DNA from 3 places in the Nonomuraea salmonea genome. Region 2 is predicted to be linked to each of the others. Evidence: riboswitches for the same ligand, from Rfam matches in the RefSeq annotation. Region 2 holds a riboswitch; each other region holds the start of a gene.
What was found. A riboswitch is a leader RNA that binds a small molecule or an ion and turns the genes downstream of it on or off. The one in region 2 is predicted to bind cyclic di-AMP.

Region 1 (9,555 bases), on a different contig from region 2:
CCCGATGGCCCGCGGCCACCTGGCGCACGCCCTCCGTCAGGTGCTCGGGGCGTACGCACAGGCTCATGAAGCCCAGCGTGCGACCCGCCAGCGCCTCGCGGACCTGGGCCGGGTTGGGGGCGGCCGACAGGAGCAGCACCCCGCAGCGGGGCGCGTGCTCGGCGAGCAGGGCGCTCGCCGGCCGTCCTGGAAGGTCGAGATCGACGACCGCCACGTCAGGATCGGCGTCCAGCGCCGCACGGACCACCTCGTCGGCGTGTCCTGCCTCGGCCACCACCCGCATGTCGGGCTCGGCTCCGAGCGTGGCGAGCAGACCACGGCGCACCAAGGGAAGGTGCTCGGCGATCAGTATGCGGATCAAGACGTCCCCCTCCGTCGTCTCTTAGGGTGATCGTCTGATCGCACCCTGTCAATGCCCGTCAAAAGCGGTACGCCGTGCGGCGTGGCGAGTTCGACTACTCTGGGGCTGTCGGACCTTTCGTCTGTCCTTATCGTTTGCCGGGAGCGCGTCTAGATGAACTGGCTCTACGCCGTGGGGATCATCCTGTTCCTCCTCGGCCTGATGGTCTCCATCGCGCTGCACGAGCTCGGTCACCTGGTCCCCGCCAAGCTCTTCGGGGTCAAGGTCACCCAATACATGGTGGGTTTCGGCGGCACCGCGTGGTCCCGGCGCAAGGGCGAGACCGAATACGGCATCAAGTGGATCCCGTTCGGCGGCTACATCCGCATGATCGGCATGCTGCCGCCGCGTCCCGGCGACGACCCGACCAAGGTGCGCAGCACCGCCACCGGGCCGTTTCAGGGCCTCATCGAGTCGGCCCGCGACGCCGCCCAGGAAGAGGTGCGGCCGGGCGACGAAGAGCGCGTCTTCTACCGCAAGAAGTGGTGGCAGAAGGTCATCATCATGTCGGGCGGCCCGGCGATGAACTTCGTGCTCGCCTTCGTCTTCTTCAGCATCCTGCTGGTCGGCATCGGCCTGCCCACCTGGGCCCCGATCGTCTCGCCCGACACCAACACGTGCGTGATCCCGATCTCCGAGCAGCGCGCGCAGTGCACGCCCGCCGACAAGCCGACCCCGGCCGCCCAGGCCGGCATGAAGCCGGGCGACGAGATCGTCGCCTTCGACGGCAAGAAGATCACCTCGTGGGACGACGCCACCAAGCTCATCCGCTCCCACGGCCCCGGCCCGGCCAAGGTCGGCATCGTCCGCGACGGCAAGCCGATGACGCTCGACGTCACGCTCATCGCCCAAGACCGGCCCAACCTCGACGACCCGACGAAGATCGACAAGAACGTCGGCTTCCTCGGCGTGCTGCCCACCGAGGTCATGGAGAAGCAGAGCATCGGTCAGGTGGTCGGCTACATGGGCGACCTGTCGGTCAGGGTCGCGAGCTCCTTGCTCAACCTGCCCAACAAGATGGTCGGCGTCTGGCACGCCGCCTTCTCCGGCGAGGAGCGCGACCCCGAGGGCCCGGTCGGCGTGGTCGGCGCGGGCCGCATGGGCGGCGAGATCCTCGCCTCCGACCTGTCGACCGAGAAGAAGATCGCCATCTTCGTCAACCTGCTGGCCGGCTTCAACCTGGCGATCGGCATGTTCAACCTGCTGCCGCTGCTGCCGCTCGACGGCGGCCACATCGCCGGGGGCCTGTGGGAGGGCATCAAGCGGGCCTACGCCAGGATCATGCGCAGGCCGGAGCCCGCCTATGTGGACATCGCGAAGGTGCTGCCGGTGACGTACGCGGTGGCGATCGTCATGATCATCATGGCGGGCCTGCTCGTCTACGCCGACCTGGTCAACCCGCTCACGCTGACGAACTGACCCCTTGGTGGTCCGCTGGGCGTCACCAGCTCAGCACCCGCAGCCGCGCCCGCTCCCCGGCAGGTCGCGCCTGCACCCGCAGCTCGGGCACGGCGTCGCGCAGCACCGTGATCCCGAACGGCACCAGCACCAGGCACAGGGCGGCGCCCGACAGGACGCCGTCGACAAGCTCGCTCCTCTTCAGCACGCCGGTCCACAGCCACCCGGAGAACACGAACAGCGCGAGCCGCCCGGTGCCGAACACGCCCGAACGGAAGGCGGCCGCGCCGAGGACCAGCGTCCCGAGGTAGAGGCCGAAGGCGGCCGAGACCGGCACCCGCCAGGGCCCGTAGGAGATGTCCGCGTACAGGTCCATGACGATCCCGGTCGTCCGCTCCAGCCCGAGCGTCCCGATGAGCCGCAGGGCCGTCTCGTCCACCCCGGCCCAGTACAGGCGCGAGAACAGCCCCACGACCAGCAGCGCGCCGCCCAGGAGGGCCGCCCGTGGCGAGCGCGTGGCGACCACCCTGGCCAGCGTGGCGAAGGCCAGGCACAGCACGATGGCGCCTGCCGTGTAGAGGGCGTACCCGGCCGTGGCGAGCCCGGGGTTCACGACGTACGCGGCCAGCTGCTCGGGTGCGGCGAACGGCTGCGCGGCGAAGGACGCCCGCTGCTCCGGCGTGAAGTCCGCCGTGCTCCACGCCAGATGGCGCAGCGCCAGCCCGGCGAACCACAGGAGCGGGCCGAGCACCAGGGCGCCGCCACCGAGGAGCCGCCCGGGGAACCAGGCGTTGGTGTGGACCGACGGGGGAGTGAGGGTGATCGATGACATGGCGCTCACCCTGGCGTGCGGGAGAAGACCGCCGCATCTGCCGTTCGGCAGGTACGGGATGCCACTTTCGTCATGCGCGTCTCCTGCCCGATGGTGGCGGAGGTGCCGGTCGTAGCACGCTGAATGCGCCAATCACCGATGGGCCGACCACGGAAGGACGCGCGCATGCCACCAGTGATCGAGGTACGCGACCTCCACAAACGCTACGACGACAAGATCGCGGTCGATGATGTCTCGCTCACCGTCCAGGAGGGTGAGATCTTCGGCATCCTCGGTCCGAACGGCGCCGGCAAGACCACGACCGTGGAGCTGACCAGGCTCGGCGTCACCGCGCGTGTGCTGGTTCTTACGACACCGACACCCGCGTCCTTCCCGCGATCGAGGCGGGTGCGACCGGGTACCTGCTCAAGGACTCTCCCGGGAGGACCTGCTGCGGGGTGCGCGGGCCGCCGCCAAGGGCGAGAGCGTGCTGTCCCCTTCGGTGGCGGCACGGCTGATGAACCGGGTCAGGCCGCCCGCGCCGCAACTGCTCAGCCGGCGTGAGCTTGAGGTCCTCGAACTCGTGGCAGCCGGGAACACCAACCGTGAGGCGGCCGCCCGGCTGTTCATCACCGAGGCCACGGTCAAGAGCCACCTTCTGAACATCTGCGCCAAGCTCGGCGTGGGGGACCGCGCCGCCGCCGTCACCGAGGCGTTCAACCGGGGGCTGCTCGTCCCACGCGCGCCTGAACAGCCCTGACCCTTCCCCCCGTAGTGGCGGAGAGTCTTTTCAGAGTGTGGGAATGGCAGCTGCTCCGATCGGCCTTTGTCGGGTTGAATCCGCGCGGGCGGCATGTCGTCAGGGACCGAAGCTCCAGACGTTGCCGATCGGGCGCCCACCGCGTCGCAGGACGGTGCCGAGCAGCGCGGTCAGTTCTTCGTCCACGTGTGCCAGGAGTTCCTCGCCGAAGACACACAGGGAGGCTTCGCGCCAGTTGCCGAACGTGCCCATCCTGAGGTCCTTGGTGACCTGGATGACGTGTTCATCGACGAGGTAGGCGTAACTTGCCCAGAGTGGTTGACCTGGCTCACCGGCACGGAGCGGATCCATACGGGACCCGCTGATGTGCCACTTGAGACAGTAGAGTCGATCTCCAGATCGAGCGCCGGCGCGTATGCCGCGCTTGATGACCTCCTCCACCTGGGTCAGCAAGGGATCGTTCGAGCGCTCGACGGTGGCGAGAAGCCAGGTGGCGGAGTCTGGAGGTTCGATGATGCCGCGATCGGCGGTCTCATAGGTCACCTCGAACCGGGTCTCGAACCGCTTCCAGATCTCGTCGTGCTCGGGGTCGGACAGGAGTTGCTTCGTGGCACGGTCAGTGGCCGGCTCACCTGCGGGCGCCCATCGGTAGGTGCTCACCTGGGCGATCTCATGAAAGCCCGTGGTGACGTAAGCGGGCACCAGCGAGTCGGGCGCTTCGGCTACGAGATATCGCGGCGTACGGGGCCGGAACACGCGTAGACCACGCCATTCGGCCCATGCGGCCGCGGCTTGGAGTAGTTCGCGGCGGGGGCCGGTGATGCCTCCGATGGCTGCGAAGTCGGTGCCGCCCACGCGTTCGATCCAGAGCGCGTCCAGGATTCGCCCGTCGTACTCCAGCACCAGGATCTCCATCTCCGATCCCGTCCCGCGGGCCATTCCGTCGGCCTCCATCTCCGAGAGCGGCCGTCGTTGATCGGGTGCGGCCGCGGCCCTACGGGAGAGTCGCTCACGTTCTCCGGAGAGAGGGTGCCGTACCTGCATGCCCGGCCGAAGGAGTTCGAGCGACGGGACGTCCGCGATGTCAGCCACGAGAACGGTGCGCTCCGGCCCGGGGATGAAACCCGCGGCCCGCAGCGATTCGCCGAGTAGCGGAGAGTCGTGAGCGTAGACCTTCCACTCGATTGGCTCGTGGCGCGCGGCGAAGAGGTCCTGCTGTCGACGGATCAACTCCGCCAGGTCGTCGCTGGCTGGACCGGTGTGGTCGACGGTCCCGTGGGTGCCATAGTGGGTGCGCACCAGCGGCCCGTCCCGCTCGACGACGGCTCCCCATGGCAGGTCCTGCGGAACGAGGCCTCGTAACTGGCTTTCAAAGACAGACAGCAGCATCTCAGGCGCTTCGGCCACGTCATCCACCTCTACTCAGTCCTGGTCAACTCATATGCCGCTCACGCATGAGGGCCGCCTCCTCGAATGATCGAGGTTGAATCCTGCAGGAACCAAGGTACATATGTCCACGAGCTGGTGTAATTCAGACCCTTAGCTCTCGACGGCCTGGCTGTACACGACAGGAGCCGGTGCCGGTTCTTGACTCCTCGCGGCCTGCTCCCGTCAGGCCCCGTGAGCAGGGCGTCCACGCGATCGACGAGCATGCAACTAAAGCACGCCGGAGCATCACCGATGCCGGTGTGCCGACCACAGTCGCGCCGACCACAGATCGCACAGGACACCTCGGCCGCCCGGAACCACGAAGGGTGGGGCCAGCTCGCCGCAGTCGGAGCAGACTACCTTGGCCTGGGTGCGCGGGTAGCAGGACCCGTTTCACCCTGAGTACCACCTCGCACCAGATGCGACATGCTCGCATCTGATGCGAGATCCGTCTGGCGAACCTCGAAGTCAGCAGGCAGACGGCCGTGCACAACAACCTCGATGAAGGTCACCCGGGCAGGACGATGACCAGCTCAAATGCCTTCTTCAAATGCGCGAATAGCCCATCAGATGCTATTCGTCCCTCTTTCAGTTCATCGAGATGTGCACGTGGTCGTAGTGGTTCTCGGTGATGCTGCCGCGGTCGGACATCGTGCGCCAGCCGCTGCCGGAGTTGATGCGCTGCTTCCAGATCACGTACTTCACGCCGAGCTTGTCCTTGTTCTGCAGCGCCCACTCCGCGAGGCGGTCGCCGAGCGCGTTGTTGGCGGCCGTGGGCATGCTGCCGCCGGTGCTCATCATGAAGTCGCAGGCCCGGCCGAGCGGGTGCTCGCCGCTGGAGCCCCCGCGGAAGCAGCCGACCGTGAACGGCAGCGCGAAGTTCTTCTCCACCTGGGCTTTCATCAGCCGCGTACGCGGGGTGATGTTGTCGGTGCCGCCGGGCAGCTCGGGCGCCCAGGTGCCGTTGGACTTGCGGCCCGTGGCGACCGGCACCAGGTCCTGCAGCTTCTTCTCGATGTCCTTGATGACGTCCTCGGCCTCGCCGCGCTGGCCGGCGACCGTGGCGGCGTCCGACTTGATCTTGGCCGTCAGTGCGGCGGCCTCCTCGCTGGCCTTCTTGCGCTCGTCGCGGGCCTTGGCCACGCTCTGCACGACGGCCTGCTGCTCGGCGGTGAGCTGTTCGAGCAGGGCCGCGCTGCCGCCGTTGCTGGGCAGCATGAAGCCGGGCAGCGACGGGTCGATGTTCTGGTAGCGCAGGCGGGCGATCTCGGCGACCCGCTGCTCGGCCGCGGCCAGCGTCTGCTCGGCGGCGGCCAGCTTGGCCTGCGCGTTCCTGGCGGCCTCCTGCGCCTCGGCCAGCTCGACCCGCTTGAGATTGTACTTCTCGATGAGCTTGTCGACCTTGTTGTTGAGCTGCTTGAGCTGGGCGCGGAGCTCGGACTCGGTCGGTTTGGGCGCGGCCGCCGCGACGTTCGCCGGGAGGATGGCGAGGGCGGCGGCGGTGACGAGACCGATGGCAAGTTTCGCGGGGGACGAAGCCGCCACGTAGGAGTTCCTCTCCCTCTGCCGGCCGGGTTAGCTGACGGGTTCGGGCATGGAGCTCCCTACCGCTGTCGCGGATTCACCCCAAGGTGCGGATTGGGTCCCCGGCTCCCGGGCGACGCGCCCGGGATTAGGCGGGCGGTCGGCCGGGTTACGGCCGCCGCATATGGGGATATTAGTGGTAGATCACGAGTCATGCGACCTTAAGTAGAAATCTATTAGTGATCTATCTGTGACCGGAGCATACGCGCCGCTTCCTCCGGCCGTACGTCGTTCACGAACGCCCCCATCGCCGACTCCGAGCCGGCCAAATACTTGAGCTTGTTCGGCGCCCGCCGGATGCTGAACAGCTCCAGGTGCAGGTACGCCAGCTCCCTCCCCGTACGCACCGGCGCCTGGTGCCAGGCCGAGATGTACGGCATCACGACCCCGAACAGCCCGTCGAACGCCCGCAGCACCGAGGTGTAGAGCGGCGCGAACGCGGCCCGCTCCGCCTCCGTCAGCGCCGCCAGGTCGGGCACCTGCCGGTGCGGATAGATGTGCACCTCGAACGGCCAGCGCGCCGCGGCGGGCACGAAGGCCGTCCACAGCTCGTTCGCGGCCACCACCCGCGTGCCCGCGGCCCGCTCGGCGGCCAGCACGTCGGCGAACAGGTTGCCCTTGTACCGCTGCGCCGCACCGAGCTGCAGCTTCGTCCTGGGCGTGACGTACGGGTAGGCGTAGATCTGGCCGTGCGGGTGGGCGATGGTGATGCCGATCTCCTCGCCCCGGTTCTCGAAGCAGAAGACCTGCTCGACGCCCTCGATGGCGGACAGCTCGGCCGTGCGGTCGGCCCACGCCTCCATGACCAGCTCCACCTGGTCGTCGGAGAGCCGGGAGAAGGAGGAGTCGTGGTCGGAGGTGAAGCACACCACCTCACACCGCCCCACTCCCGGCCGGACCTCACTCAGCCCGCCCACATCCTCATAAGTCCCGAAATTTCCGGAAAAAGAGGGGAAGCGGTTCTCGAACACGACCACGTCGTAGTCGTACGACGGGATCTCCGTCGACCGCTCGTCGGTCGACGGGCACAACGGGCACTCGGCCGTGCCGCCCGTGGGCAGGAACGTCCGCGTCTGCCGATGCCCCGCGATCGCGATCCACTCCTCGGTCAGCGGGTCGTAGCGCAGCTCGGAGGCCGGCGGCCGGGGCTCGAGCGGCCGGCGGTCGATCGCGCTCCTGTCGGCGTCGTCGCGCCGGTCGAAGTAGATCAGCTCCCGTCCGTCGGCGAGATGGGTGATGGTGCGCTTCACGAGCCCTCCGCGATGATCAGTTCGCCGGCCCGTTCGGCCAGCTCAGTGCGTGCTTCCTCGGGCAGGCCCGCGTCGCTGACGACCACGTCGGCCTCGCTCAGCTCCGCGATCGTGCTGATGCCCACGGTGTTCCACTTCGTGTGGTCGGCGGGGACGACCAGCCGGGTCGCCGCCGCCACCAGCTCCCTGTCGGTCTCCGACTCCAGCAGGTTGGGCGTGGTGAACCCGGCCCGCACGCTCATTCCGTGCACGCCGAGGAAGAGCGTGTCGACGTGCAGGCGGCGGATCGCGGCCACCGCGACCGGCCCCACCAGCGCGTCGGACGGCGTGCGTACGCCACCGGTCAGCACGACCGTGCGGTCGGCACGCGGGTTGCGGTGGAAGACCTCGGCGACCGGGATCGAGTTGGTGATCACGGTCAGCTCGGGCACGCCGATGAGGTGGTGCGCCAGCGCCCACGTGGTGGTGCCCGCCGACAGCGCGACGGCCGTGCCGGGGCGGACGAGCGTGGCCGCCTGCCGGGCGATGGCCTCTTTCTCCTGCTGCTGGCGGGCCGACTTGGCGGTGAAGCCGGGCTCCTCGGTCGAGCCGGGGCCCAGGGCGGTCGCGCCGCCGTGCACCTTCTCCAGCAGGCCGCGCTCGGCCAGCACCTCAAGGTCGCGCCTGATGGTCATGTCGGAGACGCCGAGCTCGCGTACGAGGTCGGCCACCCGTACGCCGCCGTTGCTGCGGACGCGTTCGAGGATCGCCTGCTGGCGCTGCTGTGCGAGCACACCCGCTCCTTCCAACACATTCCACCAAATTATGACACGGATTTGTTGGGGAATGTTAGTTCGTGCGGAACGCTTGCGCTGGTCAGCGTGCCGGGAGACGTTGAAGGTCCAACGGGTGCCGATCAAGCGGTGCCGATCACGTGGAGGCGAACTCATGGCCAGACGCGCACGTAAGGGCAGGGCACGAAAGAAGAAGAAGGCCAACCACGGCAAGCGCCCCACCGCGCGATGACCTGCGCGATGACCTGCGGGGTGGCCGCCCGCGCGGCCACCCGGCGGTCTATCCGGGCAGTTCTGTGAGCGCCAGGTCGATGCGCTCCTGCGGCAGCGAGTAGTCCTCCAGCTCATCGGCCAGGTAGCGGTCGTAGGCGGCCAGGTCGAAGTGGCCGTGACCGCACAGCGCCGTCAGGATCACCTTCTCCTCGCCGCTCTCCTTGCAGCGCAGCGCCTCGGCGATGGTCTCCGCCAGCGCGTGCGTGGGCTCGGGCGCCGGCAGGATGCCCTCGGTGCGCGCGAACCGTACGCCTGCCGCGAAACACTCCCGCTGCGACCGGGTCACCGCCTCGAACAGGCCCAGCTCGTACATGTGCGACAGCAGCGGCGACATGCCGTGATAGCGCAGGCCGCCCGCGTGGATCGGGTCCGGCACGAACGAGTGGCCCAGCGTGTGCATCTTCAGCAGCGGCGTGAACCCGGCCGTGTCGCCGAAGTCGTAGGCGTACGCGCCGCGCGTGAACGACGGGCAGGCCGCCGGCTCGACCGCCCTGAACTCCGTCGCCAGCCGCCCCGCCAGCTTCTCCCGCAGGAACGGGAACGACAGGCCGGCGAAGTTCGAGCCGCCGCCGGTGCAGCCGATCACCAGGTCCGGCATTTCGGGCAGTTGCGCGAGCGCCTCCTCGCCGATCACCGTCTGGTGCATCAGCACGTGGTTGAGCACCGAGCCGAGCGCGTAGCGGGCGTCGGGGTTCGCGCCGGCCACCTCCACCGCCTCGCTGATCGCGATGCCCAGGCTGCCGGGCGAGTCGGGGTCGTCGGCCAGCACCTTGCTGCCCGCCCCGGTCATGGGGGAGGGGCTCGCGTGCACGGTCGCGCCGTAGACCCGCATGAGCGAGCGCCGGTACGGCTTCTGGTCGTACGACGCCCGGACCATC
Region 2 (9,555 bases):
ACGCCGAGCTGGAGCCGGCGGCCAAGGTTCTGGTCGTCACCAAGGACGGCCTGTCGTCCGGCTCGACCCGCTGGGCGCAGGGCGGCATCGCCGCCGTGCTCGACCCGCATGACACCCCCGAGGAACACCTGAACGACACGCTGGTCGCAGGGGTGGGGCTGTGCGATGTACGGGCGGTGCGCACGCTCGTCACCGACGGCCCGGGAGCGCTGCGGCGGCTGATGGACAGGGGCGCGCGGTTCGACCGCACCGGTGACGGAGAGCTCCAGCTCGGCAGGGAGGGCGGGCACCGGCGGCGCAGGATCGTGCACGCCGGCGGCGACGCCACGGGCGCCGAGGTGCAGCGGGCCCTGGTCGAGGCGGTGCGCGCCGGCTCGATCGAGGTCATCGAGCACGCCCTGGTGCTCGACCTGATCAAGGACGCCCAGGGCCGGGCCAGGGGCGTGACCCTGCACGTGATGGGCGAGGGAGCGCGCGACGGCGTGGGCGCGGTGCACGCCAGGGCGGTGGTGCTGGCCACCGGCGGCATGGGCCAGGTCTACGCGGTCACCACCAACCCGGTCGTCTCCACCGCCGACGGCGTCGCGCTCGCGCTGCGCGCGGGTGCGGTGGTGCGCGACATCGAGTTCGTCCAGTTCCACCCCACCGTGCTCTGGCTGGGCGCGGGCTCGACCGGGCAGCAGCCGCTCATCTCCGAGGCGGTCAGGGGCGAGGGGGCCTTCCTCATCGACCACGAGGGCGAGCGGTTCATGACCGGCGTGCATGAGCTGGCCGACCTCGCGCCGCGCGACGTCGTGACCAAGGCCATCACCCGCAGGATGCGCGAGACCGGGCGCGAGCACGTCTACCTCGACGGCCGCCACTTCGGCCGCGAGATGTGGGAGACGCGCTTCCCGACGATCTACGCGGCCTGCCGCGAGCACGGCATCGACCCGGTGACCGAGCCCATCCCGGTCGCGCCCGCGGCCCACTACGCCAGCGGCGGCGTCCGTACGGACCTGCGGGGCCGTACCAGCATCGACGGCCTGTACGCCTGCGGCGAGGTCGCCTGCACCGGCGTGCACGGCGCGAACCGGCTGGCCTCCAACTCGCTGCTCGAAGGGCTCGTCTTCGCCGAGCGCATCGCGGAGGACATCCACGCCGTACGCCCGTCGCCCGGCGACCCGGTGCCCGCCACCGCCCAGGAGGGGCTGGTGGACCCCCGGGTCAGGTCCAGGATCCAGGCCCACATGAGCGCGGGCGCGAGCGTGCTGCGCAGCCGCGAGTCGCTCATGGAGACCGCCAGGGCACTGCGCGACGCCCGGTGGACGCCGGTGGCGGTGCCGCCGCGTACCGAGTCGTGGGAGGCCACGAACCTGCTCACGGTGGCCACCGCGCTCACCGGTGCGGCGGCGGCCCGGCTGGAGACGCGCGGCTCGCACTGGCGCGAGGACCACGACGTACGCGACGACAACGAGTGGCTCGGCCACCTGGACGTGACGCTGACCGAGGAGGGGCTGCGCATGACGTACACGCCGCACGAGGACACGATGCCCGCGCGCCTGGCGCAGGAGCTGACGGCGGCCGGGCTCGACCCGGCCGAGGTGGACGCGCTGATCACCCGCGCCTTGGAGGAGGACCTCCAGGAGGCTGGCGACGTGACGAGCCTGGCCACGATCCCGGCGGAGCAGCGGGCGGTCGCCGACGTGGTGGCGCGTAAGGACGGCGTGGTGGCCGGGCTGGCGGTGGCCGAGGCGGTGTTCGTCCGGCTGGGCGCGGCGCGGGCCGAGCGGGCGGCCAAGGACGGCGAGCGGGTCAGGGCGGGCGACGTGCTGATGACGCTGGAGGGCCCGGTGCGCGGGCTGCTGACGGCCGAGCGCACCGCGCTCAACCTGCTCACCCACCTGTCCGGGGTGGCCACCCTGACCGGCCGCTGGGTGGAGGAGATCGACGGCACGGGCGCGCGGGTGCGCGACAGCCGCAAGACGCTGCCGGGGCTGCGGGCGCTGGAGAAGTACGCGGTGCGCTGCGGTGGCGGCGTGAACCACCGGATGTCGCTGTCGGACGCGGCGCTGATCAAGGACAACCACGTGGTGGCGGCGGGAGGCGTGGCCGAGGCGTTCAGGGCGGTCAGGGAGCGGTACCCGGACCTGCCGATCGAGGTGGAGATCGACCGGCTGGACCAGCTCGACCCGGTGCTCGACGAGGGCGCGGAGCTGATCCTGCTGGACAACTTCACGGTCGAGGACACCGCGCGTGCCGTACAAGTCGTGAAAAATCGGGCGAAAAACAGGGTTGCTCTTGAGGCGAGTGGGGGATTGACCTTGGAATCGGCCCGTGATGTGGCGGACACTGGCGTCGACTACCTTGCGGTGGGAGCGCTAACGCACTCAGCGCCGGCCCTGGACATCGCACTGGATCTGCGGGGGTAATTGATGCTGCTCACGATCGACGTCGGCAACACGCACACGGTGCTGGGACTGTTCGAGGGCGAGGACGTCATCGAGCATTGGCGGCTCGCCACCGACGCCCGCCGCACCGCCGACGAGATCGCGGTCGTCCTCCAGGGGCTGCTGGCCCAGTCGCCACTGCTCAAGGGGGCCGACGTCGACGGCATCGCCATCTGTTCCACCGTGCCGAGCGTGCTCAACGAGATGCGCGAGATGTGCCGCCGCTACTACGGCGACGTGACCGCGGTGATCGTGGAGCCGGGCATCCGCACCGGCGTGCCCGTACGCATGGACAACCCCAAAGAGGTCGGCAGCGACCGCATCGTGAACGCGCTGGCCGCCATCGACCAGTACGGCGGCCCCTGCATCATCGTCGACTTCGGCACCGCCACCTCGTTCGACGCGGTCTCCGCCAAGGGCGAGTACGTCGGGGCGGTCACCGCGCCCGGCATCGAGATCTCCGTGGACGCCCTGGCCGCGGCCGGAGCCCAGCTGCACAAGGTCGAGCTGGTCAGGCCGCGCTCGGTGATCGCCAAGAACACCGTCGAGGCGCTGCAGGCCGGCATCATCTACGGCTTCGCGGGCCAGGTGGACGGCATCGTCGAGCGCATGGCCGCCGAGCTCGCCGACGACCCCGACGACGTCACCGTGGTGGCCACCGGCGGCCACGCGGCGCTCGTGGTGGGCGAGTCGCGCTCGATCGACGTGCACGAGCCGTGGCTGACCCTCATCGGGCTGCGGCTGATCTACCACAGGAACGCCGGCTGACCCCCGTACACGTGAAAGAGCGGCCCCCCGCCGATGCGGGGGGCCGCTCGTGTGCCTGCCACGGTCAGTGGCGGGCGGAGTAGATGTAGTCCCAGCGGCCGCAGTTCGTCGGCCACGCGTTGCGCTGCGGGCCGGCCTGGCAGACCTTCACCCGCACGGCCGAGACGTCCTCGACCTCGAAGCGGAAGCGCTCGAAGCCGGGGTAGCCGCAGTACTTGTCGGTGTAGACCGTGTCCCAGCCGCTGCGGAACTCGCGGGCCTGGAAGGTGACGAACGCGCACTTGCCGCCGCGGCGGTAGGTGCGGTTGTCGCGGTCGTAGAGGCGGCCGGCGACGCTGACCTCGTTGTGGGTGCCGCGCCGGTTCCAGTCGACGCCGATCCAGCCCTCGGCCTTGGCCAGGCCGAACTTGGCGTGGACGGGGCCCCAGCTGTCGGAGGAGTCCCGGTGGTGGTCGAAGCTGGAAGCCTGAGCGGCGGTGGGAAGTGACAGGGCGAGAGCGGTCGTCGCGGCGGCGGCCAGGAGCCCTGTGGCGATCTTCTTGAACATCTTCTCTCCTTGAGCTCCCTGGGCCGGCTCCCTACCGGCTCCCCCCTGAGCTCGTGAGATATTGGTAAGCCAGGGCTCTTGCAGAGGATCTACAGCAGGCCGACGAGCCCTTGCAGTTCGCCATATCCCCTACCCTTTGATGTTGTGAGCGACGAACTTCCCGAGCAGATGCGCATCCGGAGGGAGAAGCTCGACCGCCTTCGCAGCGAGGGCGTCGACCCTTACCCGGTGAATTTCCCACGCACGGCCACCAACGCCGAGGTCAGGGAGAAATACCAGGGCCTGGAGCCCGACACCTCGACCGGCGACAGGGTCGCGGTCGCGGGGCGCGTCATGCTCAACCGCGTGGGCGGCAAGCTCTGCTTCGCCACCCTCCGCGACGGAGGCGGCGACCTGCAGGTGATGATCTCCCTCGACAAGGTGGGGGAGGAGTCGCTGGCGAGCTGGAAGCGCGACGTCGACCTCGGTGACCACGTCGGCGTGAGCGGCGAGGTCATCACCTCGCGGCGCGGCGAGCTGTCCATCCTGGCCGACAGCTGGCAGATCACCGCCAAGTGCCTGCGCCCGCTGCCGGAGAAGCACATCGGCCTCACCGACCCCGAGGCGCGGGTGCGCCAGCGCTACGTCGACCTCATCGTCAACGACGAGGCCAGGAAGATGGCCCGGGTCCGCAGCGCCACCGTGCGCGCGGTGCGCGACTTCTGGCACGAAGAGGGCTACCTCGAGGTCGAGACGCCGATGCTGCAGCCGATCCACGGCGGCGCGGCGGCCAGGCCGTTCAAGACTCACATCAACGCCTACGACATGGAGCTCTACCTTCGCATCGCGATCGAGCTCTATCTCAAGCGGCTCGTGGTGGGCGGCATCGAGAAGGTCTTCGAGATCAACCGGAACTTCCGCAACGAAGGCGCCGACTCGACCCACAACCCCGAGTTCACGATGCTCGAGGCCTACGGCACCTACCTCGACTACAACGACATGGCCGACCTGACGCAGCGCATGTACCAGAAGGCCGTGGTGGCCGCACTCGACACCACGGTGGTCGTGCACGACGGGCAGGAGATCGACCTCGGCATCGCCGAGTGGCCGCGCATCACGCTCTACGGCGCGGTCTCGCAGGCCGTGGGCGAGGAGATCACCACCTCCACCACCCTTGAGGAGCTGCGCAAGCTGGCCGACCGCCGCGAGGTCCACTGGGACCCGAAGTGGGGCTCGGGCAAGCTCGTGCAGGAGCTGTTCGAGGCGCTGGTCGAGCACACGCTGGTGCAGCCGACGTTCGTCATGGACTATCCGCTGGAGACCTCGCCGCTGACCCGCCAGCACCGCGACAACCCGCTGCTGACCGAGAAGTGGGACCTCATCGGGTTCGGCACCGAGCTCGGCACCGCCTACTCCGAGCTGATCGACCCGATCGAGCAGCGGCGCCGGCTGGTCGAGCAGTCGCTGCTGGCCGCCGGCGGCGACCTCGAGGCCATGCAGCTCGACGAGGACTTCCTGCAGGCGCTCGAATACGCCATGCCGCCGACCGGGGGCATGGGCGCCGGCATCGACCGGATGATCATGGCCTTCACCGGCAAGAACATCCGCGAGACCATTCTGTTCCCGCTGGTCAAGCCCAGCCACTGAGTCCTGCCACTGAGCACATGTGCGGCGGCGCTGCCCTGAGGGCGGCGCCGCCGTTTCGCGTGCGCGGTCAGGGCACTTCTGGACGCCTGCGCCGAACCGCATTCTGGTCGGCCCGCTTTCCGACATCTGATCGTCTGTAAGCACCTGGTCAAGTTCGCAGGCCCGCAGGCGGGTCGGGCGCGCAGGTGCGGGCGGCTCCGCCGCGTGGCCAGGGGCGGCCGTCGCGGGCCGTCGCGAGCCGGCCCGCGACGAGGCCGCGCCGCCCTGGAACACCTCGCCGACCGGCCGTTCCGTCGTGCTGCCCGTACGTCGGCCGGGCGGCTTCTCATGGGTGCGATGAGAAAGATCGAAAGGCGTTCAGCGCCGATTTTCGCGTTGTGTGGGCTGCTTAATCGACGGCGTTCTGTAGTGCTTTATCGCCAGGGCGTCACATATTTCGGATCATGTCAATAGTGCTGGTCAAGCCACACGGTTGTCCTGCTTGACGACCTTTCCAGAATGCGTTTACGGTCTGCGAGGAGCAACCTGGGTCCGGTCGAGAGGCCCACGTTCTGCTGTTGGGGGGGAGGGCTCCCGATGGAAGTGCTCACTGAAGGTGTTGAACTCAGTCATGCGGACCTCGCATTGCTGTCGGAGCTGGCGAAAGGGGTCACGGTCGACCGGGTGGGGAGACGGCTGGACATCAGCGGCCGTACCGTACGCCGGAGACTGCGGGGCATCTGCGACCGCATCGGCGTCGCCACGGCGATCGAGGCCGTGGCCTGGGCTGCCCGCCGCCAGCTGATCTGATCACCGGCGACGGGCTCGTGTGGGGCGGGCCCTGCGGGCCCCTGTAGGGCCTTCTGCGGACCTCGCAGGGCGGCTCCTATCGGGGCGGGCTCGGTTGGGGCGGCTCCAGTCGGGGCGGGCTCGATCGGGGGCGGCTCCAGTCGGGGCGGCTCAGTCGGCGATGCGCACCGCGCCGGCGAAGGGCCGCCGCTCGATCGAGGCGATGCGGACGACGTCGCCGGTCCGCGGGGCGTGCACCATCATGCCGCCGCCGAGGTAGATGCCCACGTGGTGCAGGTCGCTGTAGAAGAACACGAGGTCGCCTGGGCGCAGCTCGGAGCGGTCGATGTGACGGCCCGCCGTCCACTGGCTGCCGGTGTAGTGCGGCAGCGAGATGCCGACCTGCTGGTACGCGGCCATGACGAGGCCGCTGCAGTCGTAGGAGCTGGGGCCTTCTGCGCCCCACACGTACGGCTTGAGCTGCTGCGTGAGCGCCCACCTGGCGGCCTGGGCGGCCTTGCCGCTGCCCACGATGGGCAGGTTGACGCGCTGGGCCCGGGTGCCGGGCCGGCCCGCCTCGCCGAGCGCCCGCCTGAAGAGGTTGCTCTCGACCTTGGTGACCAGCTTGGTGATCTTGTCGCGCTTGCCGTCGAGGTCGGAGATGAGCTTCTCGACCTCCTTGATGCGGGTCGCGGCGCCCGCCTTGGCCCGCTCGGCGGCCTCCCTGGCCTTGGTGACCTGGTTGACGGCCTCGCCCTGCTGCTGCTGCAGCACGTACGTGGTGGCGGCGCGGTCGAGGAACTCGTCGGGGTCGTCGGAGGTGGCGAAGGCGAGGGCGCGGCTGAGGCCGCCGGTGATGTAGGCGTTCTCGGCCAGTGCGGCGGCCTTGGCGCGCTTGGCGGCGAGATCGGCCTCGCTGGTGGCCAGGGTCTTCTTCGCGGCGTCAGCGGCCCGCTTGGCGCTCTTGAGCTTCTCCCGCTGGCTGTTGTACTCCTCGGCCAGCGTCTCGATCTCGGTGTGCATCTTCTCGACCTGCTTGGCGAGGTCTTGGAGCGAGGGCTTGGGGTCGGCGGACGCCGAGCCGACGGGAGCGGCGACCAAAAAGGTGGCCAGTGTGACACTTATTACACCGAGCAGACGCGACCGCCGGGAGGCACGTTGCGGAGGGCGGGCGTGCTTGCCCGCGATCGTCCTCTCACGCCTGCGCGTGCGCTTCACCAACCAGCTCCTCTCGTCGACGCCTGCCGGGTTAGCTGACGGGTTCGGGCCGGAGCAGCCCTACCGGACGTTGCGGATTCACCCCGATGGTGGCGCTGGGGGGCGTCACCGGCGGTTCCCCGGCTCCTCCTCGCGGAGGATTAGGCGTGTCGCCCGCGCGCGACACGCGGGGAACATCGTCGCTGGACACTAATGCACTCCGGGTTCGTGCTCAACCAGAACTGCCGACTCTGTAGAGGTTTCACAACCGAAGAGTCACAAGGTGATCTCGTGCCTGGCCGTACGAAACGCAACTTATGACGGATTTGCCGCTCGATCTGGTGACTCGCGGGCCTGCTCAGAGCTCGTGCTCGGATGAGCACGAGTTGTAACAGCATGGGCCGAGACGTGGGAGTTAGGGCCGAGCCGTAATGACATCTGTACCCTGGAGGGCCATGGAGCAGGTGGCCGAACTGACAACAGCCGAGACCGCGGTGGTGGTCCGGCGCGCCCGCACGCCCGATGTGCGGGACATCAGGAGGCTTGTGGACACCTACGCGGGGGCGGGCTCGGGCTCGCGGCTCCTGAAGAAGGCCACCGTCACCCTGTACGAGGACGTACAGGAGTTCTGGGTGGCCGAACGGGGCGGGCAGGTCGTCGGTTGCGGTGCGCTCCACGTGCTCTGGGAGGACCTCGCCGAGGTCCGTACCGTGGCCGTGGACCCGCAGTGCCGTGGCATGGGCGTCGGCCATCGGATCGTCTCGGCGCTGATACAGCAGGCGAATGATCTAGGTCTGCGGCGTGTATTCTGTCTGACTTTTGAGGTCGACTTCTTCGCAAGACTGGGCTTTCGCCAGATTCAGGGCACGCCGGTCTCACCCGAGGTGTACGCCGAACTGCTGGCCTCGTACGACGAGGGTGTCGCGGAGTTCCTCGACCTGGAACACGTCAAACCGAACACCTTGGGCAACACCCGCATGCTGCTGCATCTGACATCGGGTGACGCGGACCTTGACCAGATGGAAAGGTGATTGTTGATACCTATGTCGATACGTTGGGCAGCACAGGCATGTGTCCTGACACGTGCCACATGCGCACTCGAAGCGAGGTGACACGGTGAGCACCGGACAGCCGCCGTATCCACAGGACGAATCCGGCGAGAACTCTGCACCCGGCACCCCTTACGGGCAGCAGAACGCGGGCCGCCACCCCGGCGAGCCCGACCCGGACGTCACTGTGGTCGGCTACCGGGCGGACGATGCCTACGGGCAGCAGCCCCAGTACGGACAGCAACAACAACAGTACGGCTATGGCCAGCAGCAACCCCAGTACGGCCAGCAGCCGCCCTCATACGGCCAGCAACCCCAGTACGGCCAGCAAGGCTACGGCCAGCAGCAGCAGTCGCAGCCCGGTTACGGACAGCAGGGCTACCCCCAGCAGGGCTACGACCCCCAGCAGCAGCAGCAGGGCTACGACCCCCAGCAACAGCAGGGCTACGGCCAGCAGCAGCAGTCCCAGCCGGGCTATGGCCAGCAGCCCCAGTATGGACAGCAGCCCCCGTCGCAGCCCGGCTACGGGCAGCAGCAGGGTTATGACCCCCAGCAGGGCTATGGCCAGCAGCAGCAGCAGGGTTACGGGCAGCAGCCGCCGTCCCAGCCCGGCTACGGCCAGCAGCAGGGCTACGGCCAGCAGCCCCCATCCGGCCAGCAGGGCTACGGTCAGCAGCAGCAGTCCCAGCCGGGCTACGGCCAGCAGGGCTACGACGCCCAGCAGGCCTACGGGCAGCAGCAGGGTTACGGCCAGCAGCAGCAGTCGCAGCCCGGTTATGGGCAGCAGGCCTACGGCCAGCAGGGCTACGACCCCCAACAGCAGTACGGCCAGCAGCCCGGCTACGGGCAGCCCCAGCCGTACGGTCAGGGCGGTTACGGCCAGCAGCCCGGCTACGGGCAGCCCTACGGCCAGCCGGTCGGCGTCCAGCCGCCCGGTGCGCCCGCGCCGCTCGCCGAGTGGTGGCAGCGCCTGCTCGCCAGGCTCCTCGACGGCGTCATCTTCGGCATCGTCATGTACGTGGTGCAGCTCCTGCTGGCGCCGCTGTACCCCTCCTACAGCTCGATCACGGGCCTCACGAGCGGTCTGACCTTCGGGATCCTGTACTACGTGGTCGTCTCGATCGTCGTCACCATCGTCTATCTGCTCTACGACTTCCTGCTGACGAAGATG
Region 3 (9,555 bases), on a different contig from region 2:
GAGCCTGACGAGCTTGCCCGGCGGGATGACGGGGGCCAGCCTGGCGCGGGTGTACTCCCCCAGGTACGTCACCACGTCCGCGTGCCCGCCGATCCTGCGCAGCACCGAGCGGAAGCCCGGCGCGCTCGCCCACGACGCCTCGTGGCCGTGGGTGAGCATCACCACCCGCTCGGCGCCCGCCCCGCGCAGCCGCGGGGCGAGCAGGCCGAGCGGCGCCGCCGCCCCGAACACCACGGTCCGCACGCCGTGCGCGGCCACCAGCCCGGCCGCCGTGCGCGCGACAGCCGGGACAGGCAGCATGAGCCGGGTGGGGTGCCGCACGACGCGGAACGGCTGGCGCCGGTCGAACTCGGCGCTGCCCGGCCAGGCGGGGGCGTAGACCGTCACGCCTGGCGTGCGCAGCGCGAGCCCGTGCACGAACGACTGGATCCCGCCCGTGCGGGGCGGGAAGTCGTTCGTGACGAAGAGCACGGCGGAAGGTGTCACGGGATGGGCACGCCGTTCAGCCGGGCCCATGTGCGGGCCATGGCGATGCGCTCGGGACTTGACGGATGGGAGGCATAGAGCACATATTCCACCGCATTTGGCGTCAAGTCGGAAATGTTGGTTGTTGCCAGGCGTTTTTGCATGGCGATGAACGTGGCCGGATCCCGCGTCAGGTCCAGCGCGTGCACGTCGGCCCTGGCCTCGATGTGCCGGCTGATCAGGTTCTGGGCCGGGCCCAGCAGGAACCCGCCGATCGTCATCAGCCCCAGCAGCGCGCCGACCGCCCGCGGATCGGTGATCGAGGTGACCTTCGTCCGCCGCCGCAGCGGGTCGAACACCAGGTAGAGCAGGATCGCGCCGAACGCCGAGCCGAGCGCGCCGATGAGCGTGCCGTGCAGGACGTCGTCGTACTTGGCGTGGCCCAGCTCGTGCGCCACGACCAGCTCCACCTCGCGCTGCGGGGCCCGCAGCAGCGTGTCGTAGACGACGATGCGGCGGGTCGCGCCGAAGCCCGACACGTACGCGTTGAGCGCCGTCGTCCTGCGTGAGGCGTCGGCCACCAGCACGTCCTCCACCGGCACGCCGTCGCGCGCGGCCAGGTCGAGCAGGTTCGTCCGCAGCGCGCCCTGCTGCATGGGGGTGAACTCGTTGAACAGCGGCTCGAACACCACCGGGTAGACGAACGAGGCCGCCACCGTGAACGCGAACGCCCCCAGCGCCGCCGGGATCCACCAGCGCCGCACGTGGCGGGCCAGCGCTACCAGGACCAGCAGCATGAGGCTGAGCAGGACCGTCTCCACGCCCAGGTTCTTCAGCCGGTCCGCCGTCCAGCCGGCCCAGTCCTGGGTGGACAGGCCGTACTCGCGCAAGATCGTCTCGAACCACATGCCGAGCGGCCACCTGAGCGCCTCGACGATCGCGGTGATCACCACGGTGCCGATGATCACCCGCAGCCACCACGGGCCCTTCAGCACGCCCAGCACCTTCGCCCCGAACGGGGTCGCCACCAGCAGGCCGGCGAAGATGAGGGTGAGCGCGAGCGAGAGATAGCTCGGCAGGCTCGTCGCCGCGTCGAACGCCTCTCCCCTGGCGATCTGGGCGGCGGTGAAGTCGCGCGCCGGGTCGGGCGGGCCGCCCGTCAGGACGTGCCACGGCGTGGTGAACGCGGCCACGGCGAGGATCACGATGCCCAGCAGCGCCAGCGCCACGCCCGCCTGACGGCGCAGCGCCGGCGTGGTCACCCCCCGCTCGTCCATCCCCGCACCCTTCCCCCCGCCCCCGGCGCCCGCAGCGCCCGCGCCATCCGGCCCGCCGCCCCGGTCCTGTCCGCGCTCCTCACCGCCGCCCCCGGCGCCCGCGCCGTCCGGCCCGCCGCTGCGGGCCTTGCCCTCGTTCGGCCCGCTGTTCGCCGGATCGCTCGCGGCTGGTTCCGTGGCCGGTGAGCTCGGGGCGCCCACCGCTGTCAGGGCGCCCTCCGCTTCTCGGGTCTCCTCCTCCGGGGCGTGGTTCGTCTCCCGGTCGTCCGGGTCTTGTCGTTCGCTCATCTGCCTCCCCTTCATACGAGCTGATCCCGCACGTACGCGCGCCACCGCGCGGTCAGCGTCGCGACGGAGAGCCCGAGCGCGGCGAGCGCCCGATCGGCCCCGTCCACGCGGGCCGCACGGTAGAGCCTCACCAGGGTCCCCTCACCGAACCGGTCAGCGAGGAAGCGACACGCCAGCCACGCCTCCTGGTACGCCCGCGCGAGCCCGGCCGGGTCACCCCCGTCCGCCGCGAAAGCCGCAGGTCCGGGCAGAACGGTCGGGAGGCGCCCGGCGCGCACCTCGGCGGCCAGCTCGGCGGCGGCCGTCGCCACGGGCAGTCCGGCGTCGCGGTAGGCGACGTAGTCGGCGAAACCCTCGTACAGCCAGACGGGCAGATTGTCGGTGCCGGCGACGACGTGGGTGAGCTCGTGGGCGAGGACGACGTCCCTGCCGACGGGGTTGAGGGTGGCGAACGCCTCGGGGACGACGATCACCCGCGCGCCGTCGGCCACCGCCGCGAGCCCGTCCACCCCGCCCACCCGGGCCAGGCGCGCGGCCTCACGGGCGCCGGCCGGGACGACGATCAGGGGGCGTACGGAGCGGGCGAGCACCGCCGACACCCTCCGGCCCGCCGTATCGGCCCTGCGCGCCAGCTCGTCGAGCCCCGCGGCGTCGTGGCCCACGACCGTGGACCACCGGCCGCGGCGTACGACGTGGAGCCCCGGCCACAGGTCGCGCGCCTGCGCAGGCAGGACGGGCGCGTCAGGCAGCGGAGCGGCGGCCGAGACGGCGAGGAGCACCAGCCCGGTCACCGCGGCTCGTCGGCTCACCTGCTCGGACACAGTGCCCGATCGTATGCGCTGCCTTGCGGGTCAAGGGTCGGGAACGCGAGAGCCCCCGTACGCACCCCACGAGTCGAAGCTCGGGAACGCGAGAGCCCCGTCCGGATCGGGGAGGATCCGGACGGGGCTTCTTCACACGCCGGGACGGACGGCGCCGACGAAGGACGACCTTCGCCATCCGCTCAGCTTGTCGATGCGTACCCGTTCACCTGTCCGCGGTGAATGGATCATCTTGCCCTTGCCGACGTACATGCCCACATGGCCGAGCCCGTTGAAGAACATCAGGTCACCTGGCTTGAGATGGCGCCAGGAGACCTTCTTCCTCGTGCGGGCGAACTGGCTGTTCGTCACGCGCGGGAGTTTGACGCCGGCCTTCTTCCAGGCGAACTGGACGAGGCCTGAGCAGTCAAACGAACCAGGTCCTGTGCCCCCGTAACGGTACGGGTCACCGATCTGCTTCTTGGCCACGGCGACGGCCTTGCCGGCCCTCGCCTTCTGCCGGGCGGCTTTGGCGGCCTTCTTACGGGCCTTCGCCGACGCCGTGGTGCGGGCGGTGGTCGCCGCCTTCACCGTCGTGCCGGCCGCCGCACTGGTCTCGCGGGTCGTCGCCGCCTGAGCTGCCGGAGCATGGAGGACCATACCTCCGGCCGTCACGGTCATCGTGAGTGCGACACCACTCAGGGCAAGGCGGGACAGGCGGGGGTTCTGCAGGGAGTTAGACAGGATTTCTCCTTGTGTCTTCCACGAACGCCTACCGGGTTAGCTGACGGATTCGGGCGTGGAAGTCGCCCTACGGCGCGATGGGCGCGCCGATTCACCCCTGATCCCTTGGGGAACGTGGGATCGCTGGGTCCCCGGCTCCGTGCCTCCTGGCTGCACGGATTCGGCAGGTCGGCACCCCGATCAGAAGTGCGATGGGGATATCAGGGCCGACCGGCGGATTTTTGTCTGTCTCACATCGGGAGGGACCGATGCCGGTTCGCGGCGACATGGCTTGTTCACCGCGACGACGCCAGAAGCTACGCCGAAGGGTCAAGAATCTGCAAAGCGTGAATGGCCCTGTAAAGATCGGATAGCGGGATTTGTCAGACTTGAAACCCCTGCTGGAACCCCAGGTCTTGTGACCAAAATGTGACCTCACTCACACTTGCTTTCCCGGGCTTTTGTCAGGTCCCAGCAGTCACATGAGTCACAGCAGTCACAAACGCGAACACCCTTCTCGCCCCCGCTGGCCGGCCGGACGCGAGGGACGCTCACCCCGAAAAATCCACCCTTTGTACGACTCGCCCTAGTAGTGACCGATCAGGAGGTCACGCCCGTCGAAGCACGCCGATCAAGGACCTTGGCAACTATCGATCTTCGTAGATGAGCTGCGACATGGATCACAGCCGAGCGGCCACCGCTTGCGCAGAGTGCTGATGCTGAACGCGACCGCGATGAGGGGCGTGCGGAACGGCGAGCGCCAGGAGCCGACGCCAGGCCGGAACCCCCGCTGTCACGCAGTAAGCCCCGGCGGCCGGATCGCCCGGAGCCGGAAGCTGGATGCCGGGGGCCGGGGGCCAGGAGCCGGATGGCCGGCTACGGGCGGATGGCGCCGACGAGGTTGCGGCCGTAGGCGGAGAGTTTGACGACCTTGACGACGTCGCCGGTCTGCGGCGCGTGGACGATCTGCCCGTTGCCCGCATAAATGCTGACGTGTCCCAGGCCCTCGGAGAAGATGAGGTCGCCGGGCTGCAGCGCGTCCAGGGAGACCCGCCGGCTCTGGCCCCAGGCCCACTGCTGCCACGTCGTCCGGGGCAGCGAGACCCCGGCGGCCCGCCAGGCCGCCTGCGTGAGCCCCGAGCAGTCGTACCCGCCGGGCCCGGTGCCGCCGAACACGTACGGCTTGCCGACCTGCGCGTACGCGAACCGCAGCACCGAGGCCGCGCTCCCCGACGCCGGCCCGGTGTACTTGATGCCGGTGCTGTTGGGGTTGCCCGGGTTGTACGCCCCCAGCTTCTTCAGCAGCTTCTTCTGCTGCGCGACCAGCTTGAGGATCTCCGAGCGTTCCTTCTGTACGGCGTCGCGTTCCTTGTCGGCGGCCTTGAGCGCCTTCTGCGCCTTGTCCCGCTCGATCTTCAGCCCCCGGTTCTCCCGGTCGAAGGCGGCGAGCTTCTGCAGGCGTTCCTGGGAGAGCTGCCCGGCCACGGCGAGCCCGGACAGGCGGCCCTGGGGGTCGTTCGAGCCGAAGATGCCGGGCCATGAGGTGATGTCCTCGCCCAGCTTGTAGCTGTCGACGGCCATGCCGGCCACCTGGGCGCGCAGGTCGGCGACGGTGGCCAGCTTGCGCTTGTAGCTCGTGTCGAGCGAGGAGTAGGTGCCCTTGGCCTTCTTGTAGCGCTCGGTGGCGGTGTTGTACCGGTCGACGACCTTGTCCGCCTTGTCGTTGAGCTTCTCCAGTTTGGCCTTCGCCTGGGCCAGCGTGGGCTGGGGATCAGCGAGAGCCGCTCCCATCGGAGTCAGCATCAGTCCGAACGCGAGACCCGCGGCCATCGGCACCCGGCCAAACCTCACTGTATCGCCCTCCCCAGGATTTACATCTGGGGCGAAATAGTACAGAAGTGGCGGGTGAGCTAGTGCTAAACCTACCAATTCGTAACTTAGGCGCGACTCAGTCGGCGCAGCAGCAAACCAGACGGAACGGGTCTGGCTCCCATCCGGCGTACGGACTCGGCCACCTCGCGGTCGGACGAGACGACGGCGATGGCCCGGCCCGGCGGCTCGGCGCGGACGAGCTGGCGGATCAGGTCGTCGGCGATCTCCCCCGGCGCGCTGAACAGCACCCGCACCCCCCGCGGCGCCACCACCTGCACCGGCGCGTTGAGCTCCGCCCCGTCGAAGACCACCGTCACCTCGACGCGGGTCTGGGCGACGAGGCCGCCGAGCCCGTTCATGAGGCGGGTGCGCTGGTCGGCGAGGGTGAGCGTGCCGTAGCCGGTCTTGGTGACGTTGTAGCCGTCGATGATGAGGTGCACCTGCGGCAGCGCGAGGAGCTGGTCGAGCAGCTGCGGGTCGTCGTCGGCCAGCGCGCGGGCGGGCACGCCGCGGACGTTGGGGCGCTCGCCGGTGACCGCCGCGACCGAGTCGGCGGGCCGGCTGATCGTGGTCGGCAGCGCCAGCTCCCGGCGCAGCCCGGCGGAGGCGTCCTGGAGGGCGTCGAGCAGCACGCGGATGCGGGCGTCCTCGATGCTCCTTCCCTCGCGGGCGGCCCGGCGCGAGGCTTCGAGCTGCTTCTCCACGTCGGCGAGGCGCTCGCGCAGCCGCCGCAGCTCGGCCTCGGCGCCGCTGCCCGCGTGGGAGGCGGCGGTCCTGGCCTCCTCGGCGGCGTGCTCCATCTCCTCGGCCCGCCGCACCGCCGCTTTGGCCCGCTCGCGGGCGTCGTGGAGCTTGCGGCGCAGGTCGGAGTTCTCCGCGCGGGCCGCCTTGAGCTGCTCGCGCAGCCGGTCGGCCTCCTCCTTGGCGGCGGTCTTCTGGGCGGCGAGCTGCTCGCGCAGGCGGGCGACCGCCTCCTCGCGCTCGGAGCCCTCCGCCGCCACGGCCGAACGTTCGAGGTCGGCTCGGGCGGTTTCGATCATTTCCGCCCAACCCGGCGGCCGGGTCAGATAGGCTGCCGCCGCCACCAGCACGGGATCGGCCGCCGGTGGCACGTTGCCCTCGGCCAGTGCGGAGACCAGCTCGGGCCAGCCCGCGGCGACGGACTCGGCGACCAGCTCGCGGAACTTCTTGTCGTTCTCGAGCTGCGCCGCGATGGGCGCGCCGCCGAGTTTGGCGCGTTTGCGGGGGTCGAATTTGGCGATGCCGCGCAGGGGTGGCGGGATCGTCGCGGTCGGCACCGTGCCGAGGACCTGCGACGCCAGATCGACGACGTTGAGCCGCACCTGCTCGGGAAGCGGGCGAGACAGGCCTTCACCCGCTGAACTCATCCCACTTGTCCCTTCGTGACATGCCCTTTCAGACAAGGGTACGGCTGTTGCGTACCTGACCGTAACGGCCACCCGCTTGTGGACAAGCGCTTGCTAGGCGGTATACGACTGTCGCAGGACTCGTCTCCCCCCGGGAGGTCCACCGTGGCCGAGCAGCTTCGTACGTCCACCCGCGACCTGGCCGAACTGCGGGAACGCGCCACCGCCTGGCTCCGTGCCAAGGTCGGCGCGAGCGCGTCGGTGTCGGAGATGTCCAGGCCTGCGGAGAACGGGCTGTCCAGCGAGACCCTGTTCTTCTCCGCCACCTGGGACGGCCGCTCCACCCGCTGCGTGGCCCGCCTGGCACCTGCGCAGGAGGCCGTTCCCGTCTTCCCCTCCTACGATCTGCGCACGCAGTTCGAGCTGATGCGCCTGGCCAGGGAAAAAGCTGGGATCCCAGCGCCGAGGGCCCTCTGGTTCGAGCCCGACCCGGCGCCGCTGGGCACGCCGTTCCTGGTCATGGAGCGGGTGGACGGTGAGGTGCCGCCGGACGTGATGCCGTACACGTTCGGGGGATGGCTCTACGACGCCTCCCCCGCCGACCGGCGGCGGCTGCAGGACGCGAGCGTCGGGATCCTCGCGGCGCTGCACCGTACGGCGTTCACGCCGGCCGAGCTGGCCCCGCTCGGACCCGCCGGGCTGCGCGCGCACGTCGCGGCGCAACGGGCCTACTACGAGTGGGCGCACGGCACGTACCGCATCCCGCTGCTGGAGCGCGCGTTCGACTGCCTGGAGGCGCACTGGCCGAAGGAGCCCGGCCCCGACGTGCTGAGCTGGGGCGACGCCAGGATCGGCAACATCATCTACCGGGACTTCATGCCCGCCGCGGTGCTCGACTGGGAGATGGCCGCCGTGGGACCGCCCGAGCTGGACGTGTCCTGGATGATCTTCCTGCACCGCTTCTTCCAGGACCTCACCGTGGGCGGTGGCCTGCCCGGCATGCCGGGCTTCATGCGCAGCGCCGACGTCTGCCGCACCTACCGCGAGCTGACCGGGTACGAGCCCCGCGACCTGGACTTCTACGAGCTGTACGCCGCCCTGCGGCACGGCGTCGTGATGGCCAGGGTCTGGCGGCGGCGCATCCACTTCGGCGAGCAGGCCATGCCCGACGACCCGGACGACCTGGTGCTGCACCGCGCCACCATCGAGCGGTTGCTGGCGAGCTACGAGGTGGCGTCGTAGACCAGCAGCGCCACCTGCACCCGGTTGTTGAGGTCGAGCTTGGTGAGGATGCGCGAGACGTGCGCCTTGACCGTGGGCACGCTCATGAACAGCTCGCGCCCGATCTCCGCGTTGGACTTGCCCTGCCCGACGGCCATCGCCACCTCGCGCTCGCGCTCGCTGAGGCGGGCGAGCAGCTTCCTGGCCCGCTGGGTGCGGTCGCCGGCCCCGCCGTCGGCCCCTCTGTCGGCCACATGGCTGATGAGCTGGCGCGTCACCGCGGGCGACAGGATCGGCTCGCCCGCCGCGACCTTCCTGATGGCCGCCACCAGGTCGACCGGCGCGATGTCCTTCAGCAGGAACCCGGCCGCCCCGGCCCGCAGCGCGCGCAGCACTTGCGCGTCGGCGTGGAACGTGGTCAGCACCACCACCTCGGGCGGCGCGGACGTGCGGCGCAGCGCCTCGGTGGCGGTCAGCCCGTCGACGCCGGGCATGCGGATGTCCATCAGCACCACCCGCGGCCGGTGCTCGGCGACCAGCGGCGGCACCTCGGCGCCGTCGGCGGCCTCACCGACGATCTCGATGTCGCCGGCGCCGCCGAGGATCATCGACAGCCCGGCCCGCACCATCGGGTCGTCGTCGACGATGAGCACCCTGATCGGGCCGTCCTGGTCGGCTGTGGTCATGGAACGTCCTCCCGCGTCGTCTCCAGCGGCCACGGCAGCCAGGCGCGTACCACGAACTCCCCCTCCGGCGTCGCGCCGTGCTCCAGCCGGCCGCCCGCCAGCTCGGCCCGCTCGGTCAGCCCGATGAGCCCGGCGCCCGCGCCGGGCAGACGGGCCCCGGACGGGCGGACCGGGCGTGCCCCGAGCGGGTTGCGCACCTCGACCGACAGCTCCTCGCCGCGCTCGCCCGCGACGACGACGCTCACCGGGACGTCGCCCGCGTGCTTGCGCGCGTTGGTCAGCGCCTCCTGGACGATGCGGTAGAGGTTACGGCCCTGCCCGTCGGGCACGTCGCCGGCCCGCAGGTCGAGCCGGACGTCCATGCCCGCCTGCCGGCACTCCTCCACCAGCGCGGGCAGGTCGGCCAGCGTGGGCTGCGGCCGGTCGGGCACGACGTCGGCCTCGGGGCCCGCGTGCCGCAGCACGCCGATCACCTCGCGCAGGTCCTGCAGCGCCTGGTGGGCGCTGGTCCTGATGGCACCCGCCACCCTGGCGATCTCCGCGGGCGGCGCGTCGGGACGGAACTCCAGCGCGCCCGCGTGCAGGCTGAGAATCGAGATGCGGTGGGCCAGCACGTCGTGCATCTCCCTGGCGATGCGCTCGCGTTCGAGCTGCTTGGCCTGCTCGGCGGCGCTGTCGGCGCGCTGCCTGAGCGACCAGACGAGCTGCCGCCGCGCCCTGACCACGATGCCCCACGCGAACACCATGAGCACGACCGTCACGCCCAGCGCCACCGCCCATGCCCGCTCGTCGTCGTCCTCCGGGCGCAGGGCCACGAAGGGGACGAGGGTGAGGAAGTTGAGCAGCGCGACCGGCC

Region 1: linked by a shared signal. The riboswitch ahead of ACFFR3_RS23870 (coiled-coil domain-containing protein) and the one ahead of ACFFR3_RS33630 (C40 family peptidase) in region 2 are both predicted to bind cyclic di-AMP.
Region 3: linked by a shared signal. The riboswitch ahead of ACFFR3_RS15305 (C40 family peptidase) and the one ahead of ACFFR3_RS33630 (C40 family peptidase) in region 2 are both predicted to bind cyclic di-AMP.

Annotation. Positions count from the first base shown of each region.
Region 1 covers NZ_JBHMCF010000028.1:12,655-22,209, reverse strand. The annotation lists gene ACFFR3_RS23900 (LuxR C-terminal-related transcriptional regulator) at 1-361, opposite strand, end outside; gene ACFFR3_RS23895 (M50 family metallopeptidase) at 515-1,819, shown strand; gene ACFFR3_RS23890 (hypothetical protein) at 1,842-2,630, opposite strand; partial or broken gene ACFFR3_RS23885 (ATP-binding cassette domain-containing protein) at 2,796-2,939, shown strand; partial or broken gene ACFFR3_RS23880 (LuxR C-terminal-related transcriptional regulator) at 2,937-3,369, shown strand; gene ACFFR3_RS23875 (DUF2716 domain-containing protein) at 3,469-4,785, opposite strand; gene ACFFR3_RS23870 (coiled-coil domain-containing protein) at 5,386-6,342, opposite strand; cyclic di-AMP (ydaO/yuaA leader) riboswitch at 6,348-6,486, opposite strand; gene galT (galactose-1-phosphate uridylyltransferase) at 6,558-7,631, opposite strand; gene ACFFR3_RS23860 (DeoR/GlpR family DNA-binding transcription regulator) at 7,628-8,404, opposite strand; gene ACFFR3_RS23855 (50S ribosomal protein bL37) at 8,559-8,636, shown strand; gene ACFFR3_RS23850 (TrpB-like pyridoxal phosphate-dependent enzyme) at 8,685-9,555, opposite strand, start outside.
Region 2 covers NZ_JBHMCF010000038.1:275,661-285,215, reverse strand. The annotation lists gene ACFFR3_RS33655 (L-aspartate oxidase) at 1-2,411, shown strand, start outside; gene ACFFR3_RS33650 (type III pantothenate kinase) at 2,415-3,197, shown strand; gene ACFFR3_RS33645 (hypothetical protein) at 3,262-3,744, opposite strand; gene lysX (bifunctional lysylphosphatidylglycerol synthetase/lysine--tRNA ligase LysX) at 3,889-5,370, shown strand; gene ACFFR3_RS33635 (LuxR C-terminal-related transcriptional regulator) at 5,947-6,159, shown strand; gene ACFFR3_RS33630 (C40 family peptidase) at 6,310-7,239, opposite strand; cyclic di-AMP (ydaO/yuaA leader) riboswitch at 7,362-7,513, opposite strand; gene ACFFR3_RS33625 (amino-acid N-acetyltransferase) at 7,791-8,366, shown strand; gene ACFFR3_RS33620 (RDD family protein) at 8,452-9,555, shown strand, end outside.
Region 3 covers NZ_JBHMCF010000011.1:1,063,115-1,072,669, forward strand. The annotation lists gene ACFFR3_RS15290 (glycosyltransferase family 4 protein) at 1-516, opposite strand, end outside; gene ACFFR3_RS15295 (M48 family metallopeptidase) at 483-2,030, opposite strand; gene ACFFR3_RS15300 (gluzincin family metallopeptidase) at 2,042-2,851, opposite strand; gene ACFFR3_RS15305 (C40 family peptidase) at 2,984-3,490, opposite strand; cyclic di-AMP (ydaO/yuaA leader) riboswitch at 3,585-3,750, opposite strand; gene ACFFR3_RS15310 (C40 family peptidase) at 4,430-5,344, opposite strand; gene ACFFR3_RS15315 (NYN domain-containing protein) at 5,491-6,813, opposite strand; gene ACFFR3_RS15320 (phosphotransferase family protein) at 6,958-8,034, shown strand; gene ACFFR3_RS15325 (response regulator) at 8,016-8,699, opposite strand; gene ACFFR3_RS15330 (sensor histidine kinase) at 8,696-9,555, opposite strand, start outside.